Regions from separate parts of the Pedobacter suwonensis genome, predicted to be linked through region 2. Evidence: riboswitches for the same ligand, from Rfam matches in the RefSeq annotation. Region 2 holds a riboswitch; each other region holds the start of a gene.
The links. A riboswitch is a leader RNA that binds a small molecule or an ion and turns the genes downstream of it on or off. The one in region 2 is predicted to bind S-adenosylmethionine.
Positions count from the first base shown of each region.

Region 1 (7,501 bases), 220 kb from region 2:
TGGTCTGCGATAGTACATTTGCTTCCCCTATTTTACAAAATCCAATTTTATTAGGAGCAGATATTGTCATGCACAGCAGCACGAAATACCTTGGTGGCCATAGCGATGTGCTTGGAGGAATTTTGGTGACAGCAAAGAAAGATGAGTTGTGGGAGAAAATCAAAAACATACAGCAAACCGGTGGTGCCGTTCCATCACCCTTCGATTGCTTTTTATTAAGCAGAAGCATAAAAACCCTGGCCTACCGCATAAAAGGTCATTGTGAAAACGGGAAGATTATTGCTCACTATTTAAATAAACATCCAAATGTAGAAACCGTTTTTTATCCCGGACTGGAAGACCATCCGCAACATGGTATTGCAAAAAAACAGATGAAAGATTTTGGCGGCATGATGTCGTTCCTGGTTAAAGGTGGTGTTGAAGCCGCTCATAAAGTGGCGAATAAGGTCCGGTTATTTGCACAGGCGACCAGTTTAGGTGGCGTGGAGAGTTTAATCGAACATCGCTACTCGGTAGAGGGGCCGGATAGCAAAACGCCTAAAAATCTGCTCCGTATTTCCGTTGGACTGGAACATGCAGATGATCTTATTGCCGATTTGGAGCAGGCGTTAGGCTAAAGTTTTCTACGGTCCTATAAGATTTTTGAAGCCTTATAGGACTAAAAATCTATTTCGGATTACAAGCCGTGGTCAGTTTCAAAGAATAGTTTGCCTCCAGTGGCTCATTTGTTTGTGCCAAACGTTGTGAACCCGTATTCGCAGGACAAGCAATATCTCCTGCAGCATCATAAACCAATTTGTTCCCATTTGCCATCAATTCCTTTGGCACATATACCTGTACTTTGGTAACTGAATAACCTGAAGGAAAATAACGTATGTAATAACCATCAGGATGTTTGGTCCAGATGCCGCTTGGCACATCGCTTCTTGGTGGGGCCATACCCGCCAAAATCGCATATTTTTCCATATCAGCATAAGTGTAATTTCCGGAAGCTACCAGCTGTCTGATATTGTTTTCTGCCTCAAAAACTGCCTTTACACCCGCTGGCAACTGGTCTTTAGCCTTTTCCATTACATCAAAAGGTAACACACCCAGGGCGCCTCCCTCCAATTGTGTAATCTGACTCGGGGTTAATAATTTTACAGCGGTTAATTTTACCTGTCCGTTAAAATCAGCAAATTTTGTTCTGGCAATAATGGTCCACAGCAGCGCCTGGATGTCATGTTGATCCACCTCAGGATGTTTTTCTGCGCTTTTCAATATCGCAACCACTATTCCTTCCTTAGGACCCAGTACAGGAGCGAACATATAACCATCGCCTTTTGACGGCGCAAATGTTCCCGCCTTTAAACAATAACTTTTGTTGGTCATCTCATAAAGCCCCTCGCAAAGCACAAATCCGCCCTCTGGATTTTTAGGTAGTAAATACAATGGTTGTGCCTTTAAATTTAACGAAGTAATAAAGTCGGGCATTTTTTCACCTTCCCTGTTTACATCTTCAAAACTGGTGGTTATTGCAGCGGGCTGTTTCAGAAACCTGTCTACCCCTAAGGCTTTGGCACCCTGGGCGGTTCCGATTTTTAATAATTTATCTTTCAAACCTCCAAACTGGGCATTGGTAGTGCTGACAAACATCACCGTGAATAGTAGGCCTAAACTTAAAATGCTTGTGTTTTTCATGATAATCATATTTAGATAGGTAGCGCAAACTTAGCATATTCAGCGCTAATTTCACATCGAAAGTTCGATTTTAGCATTGTAACATAAAATTAAGTAACTAGTTATCAGTTATTTATTTTAAAATCAAAATTTTATTTTGTGTATTAAAAATTAATCCTGACATTTGAAATATTATTTGGCGGAAAGCTAAATAAAAGTCAATCTTCATAGGTTGATTTATAAAGAAGTGGCGAGAGACTGGCTCGATGACCCACTGGCAACCCTCAGAAAGAGAAGGTGCCAATTCCTGACCAGATAACATGGTGTTATTTGGTGATATAAATTATAACTGATGAAAACATTAAATCTTCGATCGCTAAGCGAATCCAATGCAGACCTTAAAAAGGTAAAACAAGTTGCTATTTCTGTTACTTGCAGTTATATGCTTGCTATGGCTTGTATGCGCTGTTGCATACAGTAATTTAAAAATCTTCCTTTTTTGTTTCCCTCAAACTGGAAGGTCCCGGATAACCGGGATACGCCCTTTTAAGCTTTAGGACTACCCTAAGTTAGTTATCTTATCAATTCATAAATTAAAACAGAAATTATGTCAACATCATATAAATTTGAAACTTTACAATTACACGCTGGTCAGGAAATAGATCCAACAACAGGTTCAAGAGCCGTACCCATTTACCAAACGACGTCTTACGGGTTCAATAGTGCTGAACACGGTGCCAATTTATTTGCTCTAAAGGAGTTTGGTAATATCTACACCAGGATCATGAATCCAACCAACGATGTTTTTGAAAAACGTATTGCCGCTTTGGAAGGTGGCGTTGCTGCTCTGGCCGTTGCCTCAGGACAAGCTGCACAATTCATCGCTTTAAATAATATACTGGAGGCTGGTGATGGTATTGTTTCTTCTTCTCACATTTATGGCGGAACATATAACCAGTTTAAAGTGGCTTTTAAACGTTTAGGTATCCATGTAGATTTTGCCAATCCGGATGTGCCTGAGGAATTTGAAGCTAAAATTACCGATAAAACCAAAGCCATCTATCTGGAAACCATCGGTAATCCAGCCTTTAGTGTACCTGATTTTGAGAAGATTGCCGCTATTGCCAAAAAATATGACCTCCCGTTGGTGGTTGATAATACTTTTGGTGCAGGAGGTTATTTATTTAAGCCATTAGAACATGGAGCAAACATTGTGGTAGAATCTGCAACGAAATGGATCGGTGGTCATGGAACAAGCATTGGCGGCGTAATTGTCGACGGCGGAAACTATAACTGGGGTAACGGGAAATTCCCTCAGTTCTCCGAGCCTTCAGCAGGTTACCATGGTTTGGTTTTTAGTGATGTTTTTGGCATTGGCGGGCCGTTCGGTAATATTCAGTTTATCATTCGTGCCCGTGTAGAAGGATTAAGAGATCTTGGGCCTGCCCTATCGCCTTTTAATTCTTTTCTTTTGTTGCAAGGAATGGAAACGCTATCGCTCCGCGTACAACGCCATGTTGATAATGCCCTTGAACTGGCCACCTGGTTAGAAAACCATCCGCTGGTTAAAGAAGTACAATATCCCGGATTAGCAAGTAGCAAATACAACAATCTTGCGAAGAAATATTTAAGCAATGGTTTTGGGGCCGTACTGTCTTTTGAACTAAATGGAAGCAAGGAAAATGCCACGCAGGTTATTGATCATTTGAAACTGGTTTCGCACCTAGCCAACGTGGGCGATGCCAAAACGCTGATCATACAGCCATCGGCCACCACACACCAGCAATTGAGTGAAGAAGAACAACTGGCCGCGGGCGTAAAACCAAACGCCTTAAGGGTCTCAGTTGGTATTGAGCATATCGATGATATTAAAGCTGATTTCGAACAGGCATTTGCAGCCATTAACGCACAAGTTTCTACCGAGAGTTTATTAGCTTAAGCACATTTACCTTCCGATACAACAAAACAATGAGTACAGCATCAATATATAATCATCCTAGACAGTTTAAATTAGAAAACGGAAAAAAAATCCGTAACCTGCAGGTTGCTTATCAAACTTATGGGAAACTAAATGCGGCTAAAGATAACGTTATCTGGGTTTGCCATGCACTTACTGCCAATGCAGATGTTTTTGAATGGTGGGAAGGTTTGTTCGGGCAAAATGCTTTGTTCAATCCTGCGGAACACTATATTGTGTGCGCCAATGTTTTAGGGTCTCATTATGGCAGCACTAGCCCCTTGAGTACAAATCCGGTAACAGGCCTGCCATATTACCTGTCTTTTCCACAGTTTACCATTCGCGATTTGGTATCAGCACACCAGTTATTGGCTTCGCATTTAGGCGTAGACTATATCAAGTTGTTAATAGGTGGTTCTTTGGGCGGACAACAAGCAGTTGAATGGAGTATTTCAGACCCGAATAAAATTGAAAACCTGATTTTAATTGCCACTAATGCAGCACATTCTCCCTGGGGTATCGCTTTTAATGAAAGCCAGCGTTTGGCCATTACTACCGATAGAACTTTTTACGCTAACCAACCAAACGGTGGTAGCAAAGGTTTAAAAACTGCCCGTAGCATTGCGCTTTTAAGCTATAGAACCTACGATGCTTATGGCAGTACACAGGTAGAAAGTGTTAACGATAAAACTGACCACTTCAGGTCGTCTTCTTATCAGAATTATCAGGGCGAAAAACTGATCAACCGCTTTAATGCTTACAGTTATTATTATTTAACTAAAGCAATGGACAGCCATAATGTTGGTCGTAACCGCAAAAGTATTGGCGATGCCTTAAAATTAATTAAGGCGAACACCCTGGTCATCGGAATAGAAAATGATGTTTTGTTCCCGCTTTCGGAGCAAAAATACCTGGCCGACCATATTGCCGGGGCAGAATTTATTGCCTTACACTCAGATTACGGACATGATGGTTTTTTAATCGAAACCAATGTATTGACCAATGTAATCGGAAACTTTATGAAAGAAAGCCGTAACAAGAAAATAATCAAACTACAGCATACGGCTTAGAAAGGTAGAGGGTTGAGGGTATAAAGGTAGAAGGTAAGAAAACTGGATACCGGAATAAAATTTAAAAAAAAATACAAAAATAAGAACAGTTATATCGGTGTAACCGACCTATCTGTGTAATCATAAAAACAATAATGAGTAAGAATTTAAAAATCGGTTTATTTGGTTTCGGTGTAGTAGGACAAGGTTTATTGGATATTATCCAAAGCCAGAACTTAAACCTTGAGATCATTAAAATTGCGATAAAAGATCCGAGGAAGAAGCGTACCCTTAATAAAGATCTGTTTACTACTGATCGTAACGAGATACTGAATAATACGGAAATCAATACCATTGTAGAATTGATCAATGATGCCGATGCAGCCTATGAGATTGTAACGGCCGCATTAAAAAACGGTAAAAATGTAGTTTCTGCCAATAAAAAAATGATTGCCATACACTTAAAAGAGCTGGTTGATTTACAACAAAAGCACGGCACTTCACTATTGTATGAAGGTGCAGTTTGTGGCAGTATTCCGATTATCAGGAATTTAGAAGAGTATTACGATAATGAATTGTTTCATGCTTTGAGCGGAATTTTTAATGGCTCATCTAATTATATCCTTTCCAAGATATTCAATGAGAACCAAAGTTACGATTCGGCATTAAAAGAAGCACAGGATTTAGGTTTTGCGGAAACTGATCCGATCTTAGACGTGGGCGGCTACGATCCAAAATACAAACTCGCGATTGCTACAGCGCATGCTTACGGTTTATTTGTTAATCCTGATGCTATTTTAAATATTGGTATACAGAATTTATCCAACAATGATATTAAATATGCCCGCGAAAAAAACTTTAAGATTAAATTAGTTCCTACGGCGCGTAAAGTAAACACAAAAGATGTTGTGACTTATGTACTACCTAAACTCGTAGCTAAAGATGATTTTCTCTACAATGTAGAAAACGAATACAATGCAGTTGCTGTTCAGGCGGCTTTTGCGGATAAACAATTTTTCTACGGTAAAGGTGCGGGCGGCCACCCTACTGGTGCTGCCGTGCTTTCTGATATTGCTGCCTTAAGGTACGACTACCGTTATGAATACAAAAAATATCATTCGGAAAACGGCGTAAAACATACAGAAGAGATTCTTTTGGAAATTTATTTACGTTATGCAGATGAAGACCTGATTACGCTGTTGGAGTTTGATAACATTAGCGAGCGTTATGCGGCCAGCAGTTACAAATATGTGGTAGGTACGCTTAAGCTGGAAAGTTTGATTAGAAACCGTGATTTGCTTTTAGATCAATCTGTTTTTGTGGCCTATACGGGTAGACAGATTTATAAACAGGAGCAATTGAGCGAAAATGTTTTTGCTGCTGAACTGGCCAGCCTCTAACTTATTTTTTAAGGTTAATTTTTTTATTTGTTTTGTTGTTAAGTACAAAGGTCGGAGCGAGTCCGGCCTTTTGCATTATTTAAAATTATCCAAAATACGCTGCCGGTCTTCGTTTTCCTTATCATTTTTATGGTAAAGTTCAATAAAAACGATCTTTTTTTCTTCTACGAAATAAGCATAAATTAATCTTAAACCTGAGTTTACTCCACGGCCTTTAAAAGATTTACAGGCCTTCTTTTTTACTTCTTTTTGCTAAATCTTCTTGGGAAAGATCTTTTTCGAACGAAGGATAGCTATTCTTTCCCCGATTTCTTTTTTTATATGTCATATGCCATAGTTCAACGATACAGCATGTTTCATAATAAAACAATAAGGTGATTGATTTTAAAACAAAAACACAATACTTCGCTTTGATTTGGAACTGCTAATTGCAAATAGCTATTGTTTTATTCTTAAGTATTTTTCGATTATCACCCGATCTACCCCTGCTGCTTCGACCTTTTCAACTCCTTTTTGGATCAGGGTATCTTGATGAATGTCTAGTTTGAAGTTAAACTTTTTGCCTTCCCAGTCTTTATTTTTGTAGTACTCAAGATGTTCAGTATAATCACTGCCCTTCAAAACAAAAGTCCCTCCCCCTGCATCAAAGTTAGCAGTATCTTTCGGATCAAGGCTATGCCTTAGAAAGGCAAAATGGCTTTTGTTAAATAACTTGATCATTTTTAGTTTTCCGTAATAATCAGTCGTTTCGCTTTTTCCTTTATCAATAGTTGTGGCTGAAACCAGTTGCCAGGTGCCTTGAATATCAAGAACTGAATCTTTTTTGTTTCCATCTTTGCGCTTACAAGCAAATAAGGAGAAAAGGAAAAGTAATATTAAGGTATATTTCATTAATCAAATGGTTTAGGTAATTAACAAATTTATCCTCTCCCGGCCATCTTAATCAGTTTGTGGGCTAGATCTTTCCCTAAATAACGATCGATAACCGTGTGTACAATATACAATATGGGCGTCATCAAGATAGCGACAACAAATTTATAGGTATAGTTAACCAAACCAATTGCAGCGACCATTTTCCAGCTATAATGGTATTGTGGATTTAAATAAAATGCAATAAAAATGACCACAAAACTATCGATCAGTTGAGAAACCAATGTGGAGCCGGTTGCACGCAGCCATAAGGCACGTTCACCTGTAATTTTTTTAATTCGGTGGAAAATGAGCACGTCTGCCATCTGTCCGATAATAAAAGCCGTAATGGAACCTGCAATAATCCACATGCCTTGCCCAAAAATCCCCGCAAAGGCATTATTCATATTAAGGTCTTCTCCATTGATGTTCTGATGTACCCAAAAATCTGCGGCACTTAAGTGCATTGATCCCCAAACCACCAGAAAAGCAAACGCAATTAAAATTGACGTAAGGATAGATAAGAA
Region 1 is NZ_CP031708.1:325,834-333,334, forward strand. It holds gene DV942_RS01235 (trans-sulfuration enzyme family protein) at 1-617, shown strand, start outside; gene DV942_RS01240 (hypothetical protein) at 667-1,680, opposite strand; SAM riboswitch class I at 1,894-2,004, shown strand; gene DV942_RS01245 (O-acetylhomoserine aminocarboxypropyltransferase/cysteine synthase family protein) at 2,267-3,598, shown strand; gene DV942_RS01250 (homoserine O-acetyltransferase family protein) at 3,628-4,686, shown strand; gene DV942_RS01255 (homoserine dehydrogenase) at 4,821-6,065, shown strand; gene DV942_RS01260 (hypothetical protein) at 6,504-6,956, opposite strand; gene DV942_RS01265 (queuosine precursor transporter) at 6,986-7,501, opposite strand, start outside.
Region 1: it holds a riboswitch for S-adenosylmethionine, as region 2 does, so the genes downstream of both, DV942_RS01245 (O-acetylhomoserine aminocarboxypropyltransferase/cysteine synthase family protein) here and DV942_RS02175 (SusC/RagA family TonB-linked outer membrane protein) in region 2, are expected to answer to the same signal.

Region 2 (7,501 bases):
GAACCGACAAACAGTTTCAATTTGCTAAAGAACATCCGACTTCCTATTTCGCGTTGGTGGCACTTTCAGAAGCAGCAGGAAGCAAGGTAGATGTAGCCAAAGTTCAACCGATTTTTAATGCATTAAACAAAGAATACCGGGAAACTGATATGGGTAAAGAATTGGCACAGCGCATTGCCGCAAGTGGCATCACTGCTATCGGAAATCCAGCACCTCTTTTTACCCAGAACAATGTGGTTGGCAAGCCCGTTTCGTTGGCCAGTTTTAAAGGAAAAGTGGTATTGGTTGAATTCTGGGCAAGCTGGTGCAGTCCATGCAGGGCAGAAAATCCGAACCTGGTGAAGCAATATCAAACTTATAAAGATAAGGGCTTTGAGATTATTTCGGTTTCATTGGATCATGTGAAAGAGAATTGGCTGGAAGCGATAGAAAAAGACGGTTTAGACTGGATCCACGTCTCTGACCTGAAAGGCTGGAACAACGAAGTGGGCCGTTTGTATGGCGTACGTGCAGTACCTGCCAGTTTTCTGGTAGATGCACAGGGCAAGATTATCGGAAATGGTCTTCGTGGCGAACCGTTAAACAAAAAGCTTGCTGAAATTTTCAACTAAGCCACCGCCCAAAATCATAAAAAATAATGAATAACTATCTAATGGCCATAACAGCAACCTTCGGGTTGCTGTTTAGCCTAAACGTTACTGCCCAAAAGAAGCAGGTATCGAAATTTCAGTGTACCATTACCCGGGCAGTTAAAAAAGCATACCCGGCCAGCGTGCGGATGTGGGGTTTTGATGTACAGCAGAACCAAAGAACAAGTGCACAGTTTAGTGGCGTGGTAGTAAGTGCAGACGGTTACATCCTGACAGCTGCACACACCATTTTGCCAGGTAAAAATTATAAAGTTTTTTTTCCGTCTGGAAAGGAATGCATCGCAATAGCACTGGGTAAAATAGAGGATAAAAAAAGCCCGGGGATTCCCGATGTCGGTCTGATGAAAATTACCGATAAAGGTACCTATCCGTTTGCGGAGATGGGATATTCGGCTAGTTTAATCAAAAATGAACCTTGCATTAGTATTTCTTACCCCGAAAGCCTGAACCAGGCCCTGCCAACCTTAAGATTGGGCCATGTTGCAGAAGTGAAAAATGAATATGGTTTTATCCGCTCAACCTGCAAAATGGAACCGGGTGATTCCGGCGGACCTTTGTTTGATTATCATGGCCGCGTAATCGGGCTGCACAGCGCCATTGATGTTTCAGAAGATATGAATTTCGAAATTCCTGTTGATCTCTATCGCCGTTATTGGACAGCCCTGAAAAACGAAACGCTTTACACTTCTTTTCCTGAAGAAACGAATTTTGTTGAAGTCGATTCTTTGTCTCCGCAACTGCAGAAAGAAAGCAGACAAAAAGCCTTACATCCTGATTTTGGTATTCCGAAACTTATAAATGCCTGTTTCCTTATTACAAGCATACTTAAGGGACAACAGCAGCAGATTGATGGCTGTTTGTTAAATGTTAAAACAGCAGGCGGCATTAAAAAACAGTTTTTGCTGAGTAAAAATACGATGGCTGGCGAAGAGGCAAAATTTGAGGTGAATGGAACCAGAATTCCCATTCAGGTCATTGGAAAAGATCAGGAAAATGATTTGGTCTTATTTGCGCTTGAACAGCATATAAACGGAGGAATTGATTTGAATCTTGCCAATGCAGATACCCTTAAAATAGAAATGGGTAAACTGCTTTATAGTATGACTCCCGCTAGCAAGGTAATGCGCAGTGTTTTAGGTAGTAAGCTGTTTAGCTTACCAAAAATAAATAGTCAGCCTTATTTAGGGGCCATGGTGGTATACAATTCTAGTCCTGTACAGTTTTCCTTAATTAAAGAAGGTAGCCCGGCAGAAAGAGCAGGGATAAAAGTTGGCGATGAACTCATCAGCATTAATGGAAAAATGATTAGAAAAGCGAATGAATTTGCGCCCGAAATCTTAAAATATTGGGCAGGTGACGAAGTTACCTTCGAATGGGAGCATGCATCTGGTAAAATGAGCAAAGCATTCAAGCTTGACGGAAGGGGACAATCCCTTTCCAATCACCCGGCAGACAAATTTGAAGGAGGTAAATCGGAGCGAAGAGACGGTTTCAATGCTATTTTTACACATGATGCCGCTATTCAAGCCAGCGATTGTGGATCGCCTGTTTTTGATTGGGAAGGTCATTTTTACGGAATCAATATTGCCAGGTTCAGCCGCACGACTACAGTTGTGGTTCCAAAGAAAACAATTATTGATTTTGTTTTAAAGCATGTGAGATAGCCTGTATTAAATTAACTGAAAACTGTCATCCTGAGGGATAATTTATGATATAAAAATCAATATGATTGACGTTTTTTCCTTCGCACAATTCTTGCCTCGGCTCACCGCCGCCGAAGGGCTCTTACTTTTTGGCATCAAAAAGTAACAAAAAATGCCGGCTGAAAATTTTTCTTTCAAAGCCAGTGTTATGGCTAGAACAGTGCAGTCCGAAAAATTTATTAGGCCGGTTTTAAGTAGAACGGTGATACGGTGCTATGGCCTAGCTATACGGAAATGCATGATGCCGCATTCTGCTCATTAATAGGTAATTACAAAATAACGTCAATGGTAGCCTGTCGAAGGACCTTCATTTAAATTTTTCTATTGGGCGGTGTCTCACCAACCAAAGACTAAATCATACATTTTTTGGAGCGCAGGGCCATTCGCGACGATTAAAGATTGTTCCCGTGCTTCGCTATATCCTTTCGCTGCGCTTCAGGGATGCCGCTTCGCCCGGGGCTAAAAACGCGGTTATTGCTAAGAACAAACCAACAAAGTAGGAAACGTTGTTTTGTTTCCTGTACAGACCTTTGTTAAATAAACCTTTTTGTAGCGGCTATCCTTTTTGTTTTTGTTGCAGCGGTTTTTTTATTATAGAGCTATGCTCACAAAAAGATAGAAGCGGAAAGAAGGACTGCAGGTACCGAAAAGTACTACACCCGCTTTCCAAAAACGAAACGTCACGCCTTTTTACGTTAAAGATTCTTCACTGCGTTCAGAATGACAGCTAAGGAATAATTTAAGAATTTCTATTGGCCGGTGTCTCACCGACCAATGTTTAAATAGAAATAATCATACATTTTTTGGAGCGCAGGGCCATTCGCGACGATTAAAGATTGTTCCCGTGCTTCGCTATATCCCCTCGCTGCGCTTCAGGTATGCCGCTTCGCCCGGGGCTAAAGACACGGTTAGTGCTAAGGAACAAAGCAATAAAGTATGAAACGTTATTTTATTCCCTGTAAAGACCTTTGTTCAATAAACCTTATTGTAGCGGCTATCCTTTTTGCTGCAGCGGTTTTTTATTATAGAGGTATGCTCACAAAAAGATAGAAGCGAAAAGAAGGACTGCCGCAACCAAAAGACACTACAACTGCTTTCCAAAAAATGATCAAAATCTCAAAAATCGTTCTGAGTAAAGGATCGCCGAAGAAATCTTTCAAGCTAGTGGCTATCCTTATTAAAAAGATTGCTTCGTCGGCTGAAAAAGCCTTCTCGCAATGACGATCATTCTATTAATTTTTATTGGTCGGTGTCTCACCGACCAATGTTAATATTTTATATTAAAAGATTCTTCACTTCGTCCAGAATGGCATATAGTGAGTGAGTTATGATGCTTATTTCTTCAACAGCGCATCAATTTCAATATTGAATTCTTTCACAAATTCATCATAAAATTTACCAGTAGCCGGGCCGTTGAAACCGGTATGGATTTGGGCCACATTTCCCTGTTTATCGATTATAATGGTGGTTGGGAAAGATAAAAAAGAATCAAGTGCAGGCAATGATTCAGATACTGCCTGTTTATCGGCTGTTCCGGCCAAAACCTGATCGTATTCGATACCAAATCGTTCACGGAAACGGCCCATTACTTTTTTGGCATATTCAGGTTCAGTAGAACGCTCGTAATGCAAACCGATAATTTCTACGCCGCGGTTTTTATTCTTTTTATACCATGGCGCCATAAAAGTAGCTTCATCAACGCAGTTAGGACACCAGCTTCCGGTAATGGTTAAAATCACTACTTTGTTTTTGTATTTTTCATCCTTTAACGAAATCTTTTTACCATTTACATCAGGGAAACTGAAATCGAGTGTTTTGTATCCTTTTTTCAGGTAGGTGAGTTGATAAGGATCAGGCAGGGCTGCATCTTTATTTTTGTTCCCGCTAAAAGGCTGGCTGCCTCTTGCGCTTAAAACCTCGCCCTTTAAAGTACCATCTGCACCGAAAGTTCCTTTGTAGTAAGCAGGAGAGGAGCCGATGAAACTCGAAAGTTGAAATCCATTCCCCTCTACAATACCTTCAAGATAGCGAGAATCACCGGTTACACGGAGAAAAGTTCCGGTTAGTTTGTTTCCTGTTTGTTTAAACAGGCCTACTGTTTTTTCTTCTTTGCCATTTGGAGCGGTAAAAATTACATCATAGCTTCCTGAATAGTCGGCTGATGCAGGTCTGTCTGCTTTAAAACGATAGTTTTTGCGTTCGGCATCAATGATTAATGGTTTTCCGGATTTATCCTGTTTGCGTAAAGCTCCTGTTAACCGGTCGCCATCTATTGCAAATGCCAGTTCGTTATCAAACTGATCCAGTTTAACAAAAATTGAATCGGCTGTTTGTTTGACCACACCACCTTCAAAACTTTCTTCCGCATTGCGGAAATACAATTTCTGCTGACCACTTTTTTCATTGATCTCAAAATTGAAAGGGATTTCAAGTCCCTCCTTTACTTTCGCCACACCGCGCCAGTTGCCCAGCGCAACGAATGCCTTTGTTTTTTTTTCTTTGGCCTTTGCCTGTTGGTTATTGGCTAAAACTGCCTGATCCTGAGCAAAGGTTATGGAGGTTGATATGGCCAGTGCGGCAGTTAATAAGGATTTTATATTCATTGGGATGTATGTTAATCTACTAATTTAGTCGACAAATATACGGATGGAATAGTCAAAGAAAAAATATTTTAATAAATATCTATAAAAACTATAGGATAAATGGAATTAATTATACCTTTGCCCCAGTTATTTTAAAATACTTATCAAGAAAGGCGGAGGGAATGGCCCTGTGAAGCCTTAGCAACCATCTAATTTTTAGAAATGGTGCTAATTCCATCCCGGATGAATCTGGGGTAGTTAAGTCAGTTGTTTGCATAATCCTTATCTAACATATACGGAGCACTTCTGATTTAAGGGGTGCTTTTTTGTTGCCTCAATGCTTTCTTGAAAGTGAAATATGTATTAAACAAAATCATTCAAATGGAAAAAAACAGACGAGCTACATCACTTTTTGTAAACCTTTCTGCTAACTTACGAATGCGCCAGTCCTGTTAGGATGGTTCCATTTTAACAGGCGTTTTTGATCTAACCATTCCATTTTATTTTTTAATAAAAGACGGTGATTCACCGTTAGGAATCGTTTTGCCCAAATTTTATCTATTAACTAATTATTAAACATATACATGATCAGACTTTTAAAATCAATAGCATTTATTTTACTGCTCTTTGCTGTACAACCGGGATTTGCTCAAAATACCGCTATAACCGGAACAGTAAAATCAGCAGATGGAGAAACACTGCCTGGTGTTTCCATATTCGTCAAAGAAACCAAACAAACCACCATTTCTGATGCCAAAGGTGCTTTTTCGATAAATGCACCTGAAAAGGGCACATTAGTATTTTCATACATAGGTTTTAAAACCCAGGAAATACAGATCAGTAAAAACGGGCCAGTTTCAGTTATTCTTCAATCGAGCGATAATGCGTTAGATGAAGTGGTGGTTACAGCTTTAGGCATTTCCAGAGAGAAAAAATCACTCGGTTATGCTGTTCAGGAGTTAAAAGGGCAGGATTTGTCTGAAGCTAAAGAGTCCAATCTGGTCAATGCACTGGCCGGAAAAATCGCGGGTGTAAGGGTAACCAATAGTCAGGGGAGCATGGGCTCATCCCGTGTGGTCATCAGAGGGGAAACCTCTATAGCTGGAAATAACCAGCCCTTATTTGTGGTTGATGGAATTCCTGTAGATAATTCGCAGTTAAATTCTGCAGGTGCAAGGGATTATGCAAATGCCATCTCAGATATCAATCCGCAAGATATAGAAACAATCAGTGTATTAAAAGGGCCAAATGCGGCTGCACTATACGGTTCGAGGGCTGCCGCAGGGGTAATTCTTATCAAAACTAAAACTGGTAAATCGAAAAAAGGATTGGGCATTGAGGTTAACTCCAATGCCGTACTGGAAACTTTGCTTACTCTGCCGGTTTATCAAAATGCTTTTGGACAGGGATCGGAAGGTAAATTCAGTTACGTGGATGGTGCTGGTAAAGGCATTAATGATGGGGTAGATGAGAGCTGGGGACCAAAAATGGATGGCAGATTAATTCCACAGTTTTTTTCAAAAGGAGTGGCGGTTCCATTTGTAGCCCACCCAGATAATGTACGCGATTTTTTTCAGACAGGATATTCGTTAAATAACGGAGTTTCTGTAGCAGATGCAGGGGAAAAATATGATTACCGGATCTCTTACAATAACTTGAAACAAGTAGGTATTGTGCCTAATTCCGGGCAAGGTAAAAATTCATTTGTATTAAATACTTCACTGAAGATAACGCCAAAACTGACTTTAACGGCCAATGCGAATTACAGCAAGCTGAGTTCTGATAATTTGCCCGGTACAGGCGGTTCAAGATCAACCAGTACCATGTTGCAATTTACCTGGTTTGGCCGTCAGGTAGATATTAACCAGCTGAAAAACTATCTGGATGAAAATGGAAAAACATTTAACTGGAACAATAGCTATTACAGCAATCCATATTGGGTAGCTTATGAAAATACCGTGTCGCAAAACCGTAACCGGATTATTGGGAGTTTAGCGCTTAATTATAAAATTATCGATGGACTTGATTTCAATTTCAGAACTGGAACGGATTACTACAATGACAGGCGTAAGGTTAGAATCGCCTATGGTACCAATGGAACACCTTTTGGTTCTTATACCGAAAGTGCCTTTACCGTAAACGAAAATAACACCGACGCAACATTAAACTTCAATAAACAATTAAATGAAGATTTTAGCTTAGAATTATTGGGAGGTGGCAATATCCGTAGGCAGTACATCGAGCAAAACGACCAGAGTGCGCCTAAACTGGCCATTGCAGGACTTTACAACCTGAAAAACTCTCGCGATCCCCTGGTTTCATCCAATAATTTATCGCGCTTAAAATCGTATAGTGTTTATGCTTCCGGACAGATCGGCTTCAGAAATTACCTTTTTGCCAACATCACGGCGCGTAATGACTGGTCTTCTACTTTGCCTGCACAAAACAGATCATATTTTTATCCTTCATTTAATGGCAGCTTTGTAGCAACAGAGGCTTTTGATATCAAAAGTGAAGCCCTTAACTATTTAAAAATACGCGGAGGATGGTCTAAGGTAGGGAAAGA
Region 2 is NZ_CP031708.1:550,018-557,518, reverse strand. It holds gene DV942_RS02190 (TlpA disulfide reductase family protein) at 1-611, shown strand, start outside; gene DV942_RS02185 (S1C family serine protease) at 638-2,314, shown strand; gene DV942_RS02180 (peroxiredoxin family protein) at 3,688-4,956, opposite strand; SAM riboswitch class I at 5,094-5,200, shown strand; gene DV942_RS02175 (SusC/RagA family TonB-linked outer membrane protein) at 5,520-7,501, shown strand, end outside.

Region 3 (7,501 bases), 2.2 Mb from region 2:
CTAACAGCATTATGGCAGCCGCGAAGTCTTCTCGCGCCGAAACTTAGGTTAGTTAATTTGCTGTAAATTTCAGTTCAGCCAGTTTTGAGCTTGCCGACGTGTCGAAATGCCTACAACAATTTACAGTGTTTTTTTGATAAGCTACCATTGACAGAATTCACTAATTAGGTCGTCATTCCCGCGTAGGCGGGAATCTTAATGCAACGATTTTAGATTCCCAATCAAGTTGGGAATGACGATCACTCCTGGAGATAATGAAAACTTTAAATCTATCTGTCACTCCTACTGATTTTATACCATAAATATTCCTCAAGGATGAAAATTCTGTATTTAGCACACAGCTTGTTTTTTACTAAAAAATAGCCTTTGCAATTTGTTTGGTCTGTTCAGGGCGGCCCATGGTATAAAAGTGTAATACCGGAGCACCGAAATCAATCAGTTCTTTACATTGTTTGATCATGGCCTCAGTACCAATTTCTTTGGCTTCGTTGTTGTTTTTAGCATGTGATAGCGCATCGGTTAACTCATCAGGCAAATCAATATGGAATATTTTAGGCAATACATTTAACTGTGATAAGGTACTGATAGGCTTCAAACCCGGTATAATCGGAATATTGATATCGTTTTCCCTGCATTTCTTTACGAAATCAAAATACTTCTGGTTATCAAAGAACATCTGGGTAACAATAAACTCCGCTCCCGCTTCGACTTTCTTTTTCAGGTATTTAAAATCGGTATTCATATTGGGTGCTTCGAAGTGTTTTTCCGGATAACCTGCCACGCCGATACAAAAATCGCTCTTAAAGGTTTCTACATCTTCATGCAGGAATTTACCTTCGTTATGGTTCTTAATATGCTCAATTAAATCTGTAGCATAACAGTGTCCACCGGGAGTTGGCACAAAATTCCCGTCTGCCTTACGCGCATCGCCACGCAAAGCCAACACGTTATCAATTCCCAAAAACTGAAGATCAATCAGTGCATTTTCGGTTTCTTCTTTGGTAAATCCACCGCAAATGAGGTGTGGAACGGCATCAACCTTATATTTATGGATGATGGCCGCACAAATGGCAATGGTACCCGGGCGTTTACGGTAAGATACCTTTTGTAGCAAACCATTAGCCTGCTCTTTATAAATATAATCCTCACGCAGTGAAGTTACATCAATAAAAGGCGGATTAAACTCCAGCAAAGGCTCTATCGCATCATAGATCCATTGGATGCTTTGCCCTTTGATAGGCGGCAATAATTCAAAAGAGAACAGGGTTTTACCCTTTGCGTTTTTTATATGGTCTGTAATCTTCATACCTTGTTAATTGTCATGCTGAATGCTAATGAAGCATCTCATACATAATGGCAGTTTCTATTTTTTAACTGCAAGTTATCTTCATACTTCGCTTAAAGATCCTTCGTTGCGCTCAGGATGAAAAAAGTGAAGTGTTAATAAGCTAAATTCGGACTTAACCATCGCTCTACTTCTTCAACCGGCATATTTTTTCTGATGGCGTAATCTTCTATCTGGTCTTTGGTGATTTTTCCTAATCCAAAATATCTTGACTCTGGATGTGCAAAGTAAAACCCACTTACTGCAGCAGTTGGATACATGGCATAACTTTCAGTCAGACGTAGGCCAATTTTATTTTCAGCATCAAGCAATTCGAACAGGGTTCCTTTTTCGGTGTGTTCAGGACAGGCAGGATAACCTGGCGCCGGACGGATACCTGCGTATTCTTCTTTAATCAATTCCTGGTTACTTAAGTTTTCATCCTGCGCGTAACCCCAAAATTCTTTTCGTACCCGTTCATGCATGCGCTCGGCAAAGGCCTCTGCCAAACGGTCGGCCAGTGCTTTGGCCATAATGCTGTTGTAATCATCGTAATTAGACTCGAACTCATTCACCAGTTCATCAATCCCGATCCCCGCAGTTACGGCAAAACCACCAAAATAATCCTGAATTCCGCTTTCTTTTGGTGCAATAAAATCCGATAAAGCATAATATGGCTGCCCATCTACTTTTTCAGCCTGTTGGCGAAGGGTGTGGATTTTGACTAGTTTGGAGTTTAGAGTTTGGGGTTTGGATTCTCCCAACTCAGCACTCTCAACTCTCAACTCGATGTCGTCTCCTACCGCGTTTGCCGGCCAAAAACCAATCACAGCCCTTGCGGTTAATAATTTCTCGTCGAGGATGCGTTTTAACAGAACCTGTGCGTCATCAAACAGTTTCTTTGCTTCATCGCCGACATTTTTATCGTCGAAAATTTTAGGATAACTACCACGGAGCTCCCATGTATGGAAAAAAGGTGTCCAATCGATGTATGGAACCAATTCTTCCAGGGGATAATTATCGAAAACCCTGGTACCTGTAAATTCCGGAACCGGTAAATCGGGCTGAAAATCAATCTTAAATTTATTTGCTCGTGCTTCTTCTAAAGTTTTAAAGCGTTTATCTGAACGTTTATTTAAATGCGCTTCGCGTGCTTTATCATACTCCGCTTTGATGCCGGCGATATACTCATCTCTCGTTTCCGGATTCATCAAGGTACTGCAAACGGTAACACTTCTTGAAGCATCTAATACATGGATAGCTGGCCCTGAATAATTCGGCGCTACTTTTACTGCTGCGTGGATGCGTGAAGTGGTTGCGCCACCAATGATCAACGGGATGGTGAACCCCTCTCTTTCCATTTCTTTGGCAAAGTGAACCATTTCGTCCAGCGAAGGCGTAATCAAACCACTTAAACCAATAATATCAGCATTTATTTCTTTGGCTTTTTTGATGATATCCTGTGCCGGGACCATCACGCCCATATCAATAATTTCGAAGTTGTTACAGGCCAGTACCACGCCTACAATATTTTTACCGATATCGTGTACATCTCCTTTTACGGTGGCCATCAATACTTTTCCGGCCGAAGAATTCTGGTTCTGATCAGGATTGTTCAATTTTTCCTGCTCAATAAAAGGTAACAGGTAGGCCACTGCTTTTTTCATTACCCGGGCCGATTTTACCACCTGAGGCAAAAACATCTTTCCGGCACCAAATAAATCTCCCACAATATTCATCCCATCCATCAATGGCCCTTCAATAACCTGGATCGGACGGTCGTATTTCTGCCGGGCTTCTTCTACATCATCATCCAGGTATTCTACAATACCCTTAACCAGGGCATGTGATAATCTTTCTTCAACTGAACCTTTTCGCCAGCCTTCATCTTTAACTACTTCTTTACCTTTGGTTTTTACGGTATCGGCATATTCGACCAGGCGTTCGGTTGCATCTTCCCTGCGGTTTAACAGTACATCTTCTACCCTTTCTAACAATTCTGGTGGAATTTCCTGGTAAACCTCCAGCATACCGGCATTTACAATACCCATATCTAAACCTGCGCGGATGGCATGATAAAGGAAAGCCGAGTGCATGGCTTCTCTTACCACATTATTTCCCCTGAAAGAAAACGAAATATTAGAAACCCCTCCGCTTACCTTGGCGTAAGGCAGATTTTCTTTGATCCAACGGGTGGCATTGATAAAATCGACTGCATAATTATTATGTTCCTCCAGCCCGGTTGCCACAGTTAAAATATTAGGATCGAAGATGATATCTTCCGGCGAAAAACCAATTTCGTTTACCAGGATATCGTAACTGCGTTTACAGATTTCGATCCGGCGTTCATAATTATCGGCCTGCCCATGCTCATCAAATGCCATTACCACTACCGCTGCACCATATTGCATAATTTTACGGGCGCTTTCACGGAATTTATCTTCGCCTTCTTTTAAAGAAATGGAGTTAACAATCCCTTTCCCCTGCAGGCATTTTAAACCATTTTCAATCACCGACCATTTTGATGAATCGACCATAATCGGCAGTTTGGCGATATCTGGCTCTGAAGCAATGAGGTTCAGGAATTTGGTCATGGCGGCTTCCGAATCCAGCATTCCTTCGTCCATATTCACATCAATTATCTGTGCACCACCTTCAACCTGTTGCAAGGCAACGGCCAATGCAGCTTCATAATCGCCACCCAAAATCAGTTTAGAGAATTTTGGAGATCCGGTAATATTGGTACGCTCTCCAATGTTCACAAAAATGCTTTCTGGTGTAATGGTTACAGGCTCCAGCCCGCTTAAGCGCATGTATTGCGGAAGTTTCGGTAATTTTCTGGGTTTGGCTTTTCGTGCATTTTTAGCAATACAGCCAATATGCGCTGGTGTAGTACCGCAGCAGCCGCCAACAATATTTACAAAACCCGAGGCAATAAAATCATCAACCAGATGGGCCGTTTCGTGCGGTTGCTCATCGTAAGCACCAAATTCGTTGGGTAAACCTGCGTTTGGATAAGCTGAAACATAGCAGCCTGCCTTTGTAGCCAGCTCTTCAATATGCGGACGCATCTCTTTTGCACCCAAAGCGCAGTTAAAACCAATACTTAGCGGTTTTGCGTGCATTACAGAGTTTAAAAAAGCTTCGGCAGTTTGCCCGGAAAGTGTTCGTCCGGAAGCATCAGTAATGGTACCAGAAATCATGATTTCCAATTTACGCCCTATTACCTCTTCATATTTTTTAATGGCTACAATAGCCACTTTAGCATTTAAAGTATCAAAAATGGTTTCAATCAACAATACATCCGAACCACCATCTACCAAACCCCGCACCTGCTCATAATAAGCTTTTTCCAGCTCATCAAAATAAACCGCCCTAAAACCAGGATCGTTTACATTTGGCGACATGGAAAGGGTACGGTTTGTTGGGCCGATAGCACCGGCCACGAAACATTTACGATCAGGATTTGCTGCCATAAATTCATTTACAGCTTCTTTTGCCACCCTTGCACCTTCAAAACTCATTTCGTACGAAAGGTCTTCCATCTGATAATCAGCCATGGAAATGCGCTGTGTACTAAACGTATTGGTTTCGATAATATCGGCGCCGGACGCCAGGTACTCCAGGTGTATCGTTTTGATGATATCCGGACGCGTGATATTGAGCAAATCGTTATTGCCTTTCACGTCACAAGGATGGTTTTTAAATCGCTCTCCCCTGAAATCTTCTTCGCTTAAGTTATATCGCTGAATCATGGTACCCATTGCACCATCAATCACCAAAATACGTTTCTCTAATTCTTCTCTTATACCCATTTGTTGTTGTAAGATTTGAGATATGAGAGATTAGATATGAGAATGGATTAGACGTAATGTCTAAAATCTCAAATCTATTGTCTCAAGTCTCTAAAAGGCTTATTGAAAAAGTTGGTACGTGAATCGTAATCCTAAACTTATCTGTTTCCGCTATTTGCAGAATAGAATTTAGCACCTTGTAGGTTACAGGTTGCTAAGACTTCGTTGGGTCTAATCCCTCCGTCTTTCTTAATAAGCATACAAAAATGCAACAAAGCATGATCAATTCCAAAAATTATCGCTTTGCTGCCAAATAAAATTACAAAGGCCATGCAATTCTGCACGGCCTTAAGAATATTGTTTTGTTTTTGAGATTAGCTGTTTACTTTTCTTCCATATTTTTTATTATACCAAATTCCCATATAGCTCATCCAAATCCCACTGCCTGAACTTACTACAAAGACATTATCTGTTATAAAAATGGTAATCAGCATCTGAATACATACGCCAACTAACAGAAAGCCGGTAATCGCTAAAAACTTATCCATTATCTTCTGCTACCGAAAATGCGGAGTAAGAACAAGAAAATATTTAGAAAATCAAGATATAAGCGTAATGCTGCAACAATCGCCATTTTTTTTGATTCTACCTGAAGTACTTCTTCTCCACTTGCTTCAATACCTTGGCCAATCTGTTTAATTTTCTGAACATCGTATGCAGTTAATGCGGTAAAGATGGCAATACCGATAAATGCCATAAATAAACTAAACTGTTCGCTTTGAATAAACATATTCACCAAGCTTGCAATAACTAATCCGATTACCCCTACCATTAAAATAGGGCCGAATTTGCTCAAATCAATATTGGTGGTATAGCCCATAAAAGCCATAATACCGAAAATACCTGCGGCACCTGCGAAGCAGCTTACCACTGAGCCAGAGGTATAAGCCAGTAAAATAAAGCTTAAGCTTACTCCAGTTAGTACTGAATATAAAACAAAAACACCTACAAGCGCAGGATACGAAAGTTTACTTAAACCAAAACTCATTAATAAAACAAGTCCAAGTGGTGCGAACATGGCAATGTACCCGAAAATCGACATACCAACTTTACCGGTAGATGGATTAACGGTTAGCAGGTATTGCATAAACTGCTCATTTGTTCCAAATAAATAGGCCGCTACTGTTGATAAACTCAATGCCACAAACATCCATAAGAAAACATTGGCGAAGAATTTTTTAGAAACAGATCCTTCCTGAACGAAAACACTGTTGTTTTGATATTGATAATTTTGTTGTTCCATTTTAATTTTTGTATGTTAAATGATATAAAAATAAACATTTAGTTCAATCTTTTTGTCAGCAGTTCTTCAACTTTTTTAAAGAACTGTAAAGGTTTTAAGGTACGCCATGGCAGATTGTCAAACGCACCGCCAAAGTTAATGTAATAATCAATGCTGTTATCACGGAATTCGCTAATTACATGTTCCTGAAAATTCACCCCAACAATCCAGCCATCTTCTACTTCCTGAAACCATTCTTCATAATAACTATCGTCTGAAGCATGAAAATTCAGTACATTTTCACCTATCAGGATAAATTTATTTAGTCCTTCATCCATCATCATCTCCAAAATATCGCGTTTTAGCAACATAATGTCGTTATTAATGGCATCGTTCCACTCGCCTATAAACTCTATAATGGCATAACTGCGGTCATAGTCGGCATACAAAACCTTCATATATAAGGTATTAGAGCCAAACTCATCCCATTGCGGGTGTAGCAAAAAGTTATAGATCTGCTTATCAAAGTAAAGTTCTGAATACTCGGTGTTATAAAATGGCGAACGCTCATCTTCTGCCGAAATATAATCATCTCTCCACTGGTAATAAGGCTCAATTTCGTGCATACTTTTTTTAATTATTGAAAGGATTGAGTTTTGAATGAGTAAATGTTAAGATCATTTCTACATCACAGCACTTTTTCATTCAATCATTCCATCCTTCTCTCATTTTTTAGTGCCCTGCTTCTACAGCTTTACGTACACTTCCATAACGGCTTAACAGTTCAGCGGCTTCATCATAACCAATGTTCAGTTCATTGGCCACCATTTGTGTACCGCGGTCTACCAGTTTATGATTGGTTAACTGCATATCGACCATTTTATTGCCAACCACGCGGCCCAACTGAACCATCACCGTAGTGCTTAGCATATTTAATACCATTTTTTGCGCTGTACCGGATTTCATGCGCGTAGAGCCGGTAATAAATTCAGGGCCAACAACTACTTCAACCGGGAAATCCGAAGCTGCGGCAATAGGTCCGCCGGTATTACAAACAATGCAACCTGTTAAGACTCCATGTTCTCGAGCTATTTTTAATCC
Region 3 is NZ_CP031708.1:2,716,317-2,723,817, forward strand. It holds gene metF (methylenetetrahydrofolate reductase [NAD(P)H]) at 353-1,306, opposite strand; gene metH (methionine synthase) at 1,441-5,139, opposite strand; SAM riboswitch class I at 5,274-5,377, opposite strand; gene DV942_RS11045 (Bax inhibitor-1/YccA family protein) at 5,666-6,421, opposite strand; gene DV942_RS11050 (hypothetical protein) at 6,460-7,026, opposite strand; gene murQ (N-acetylmuramic acid 6-phosphate etherase) at 7,133-7,501, opposite strand, start outside.
Region 3: it holds a riboswitch for S-adenosylmethionine, as region 2 does, so the genes downstream of both, metH (methionine synthase) here and DV942_RS02175 (SusC/RagA family TonB-linked outer membrane protein) in region 2, are expected to answer to the same signal.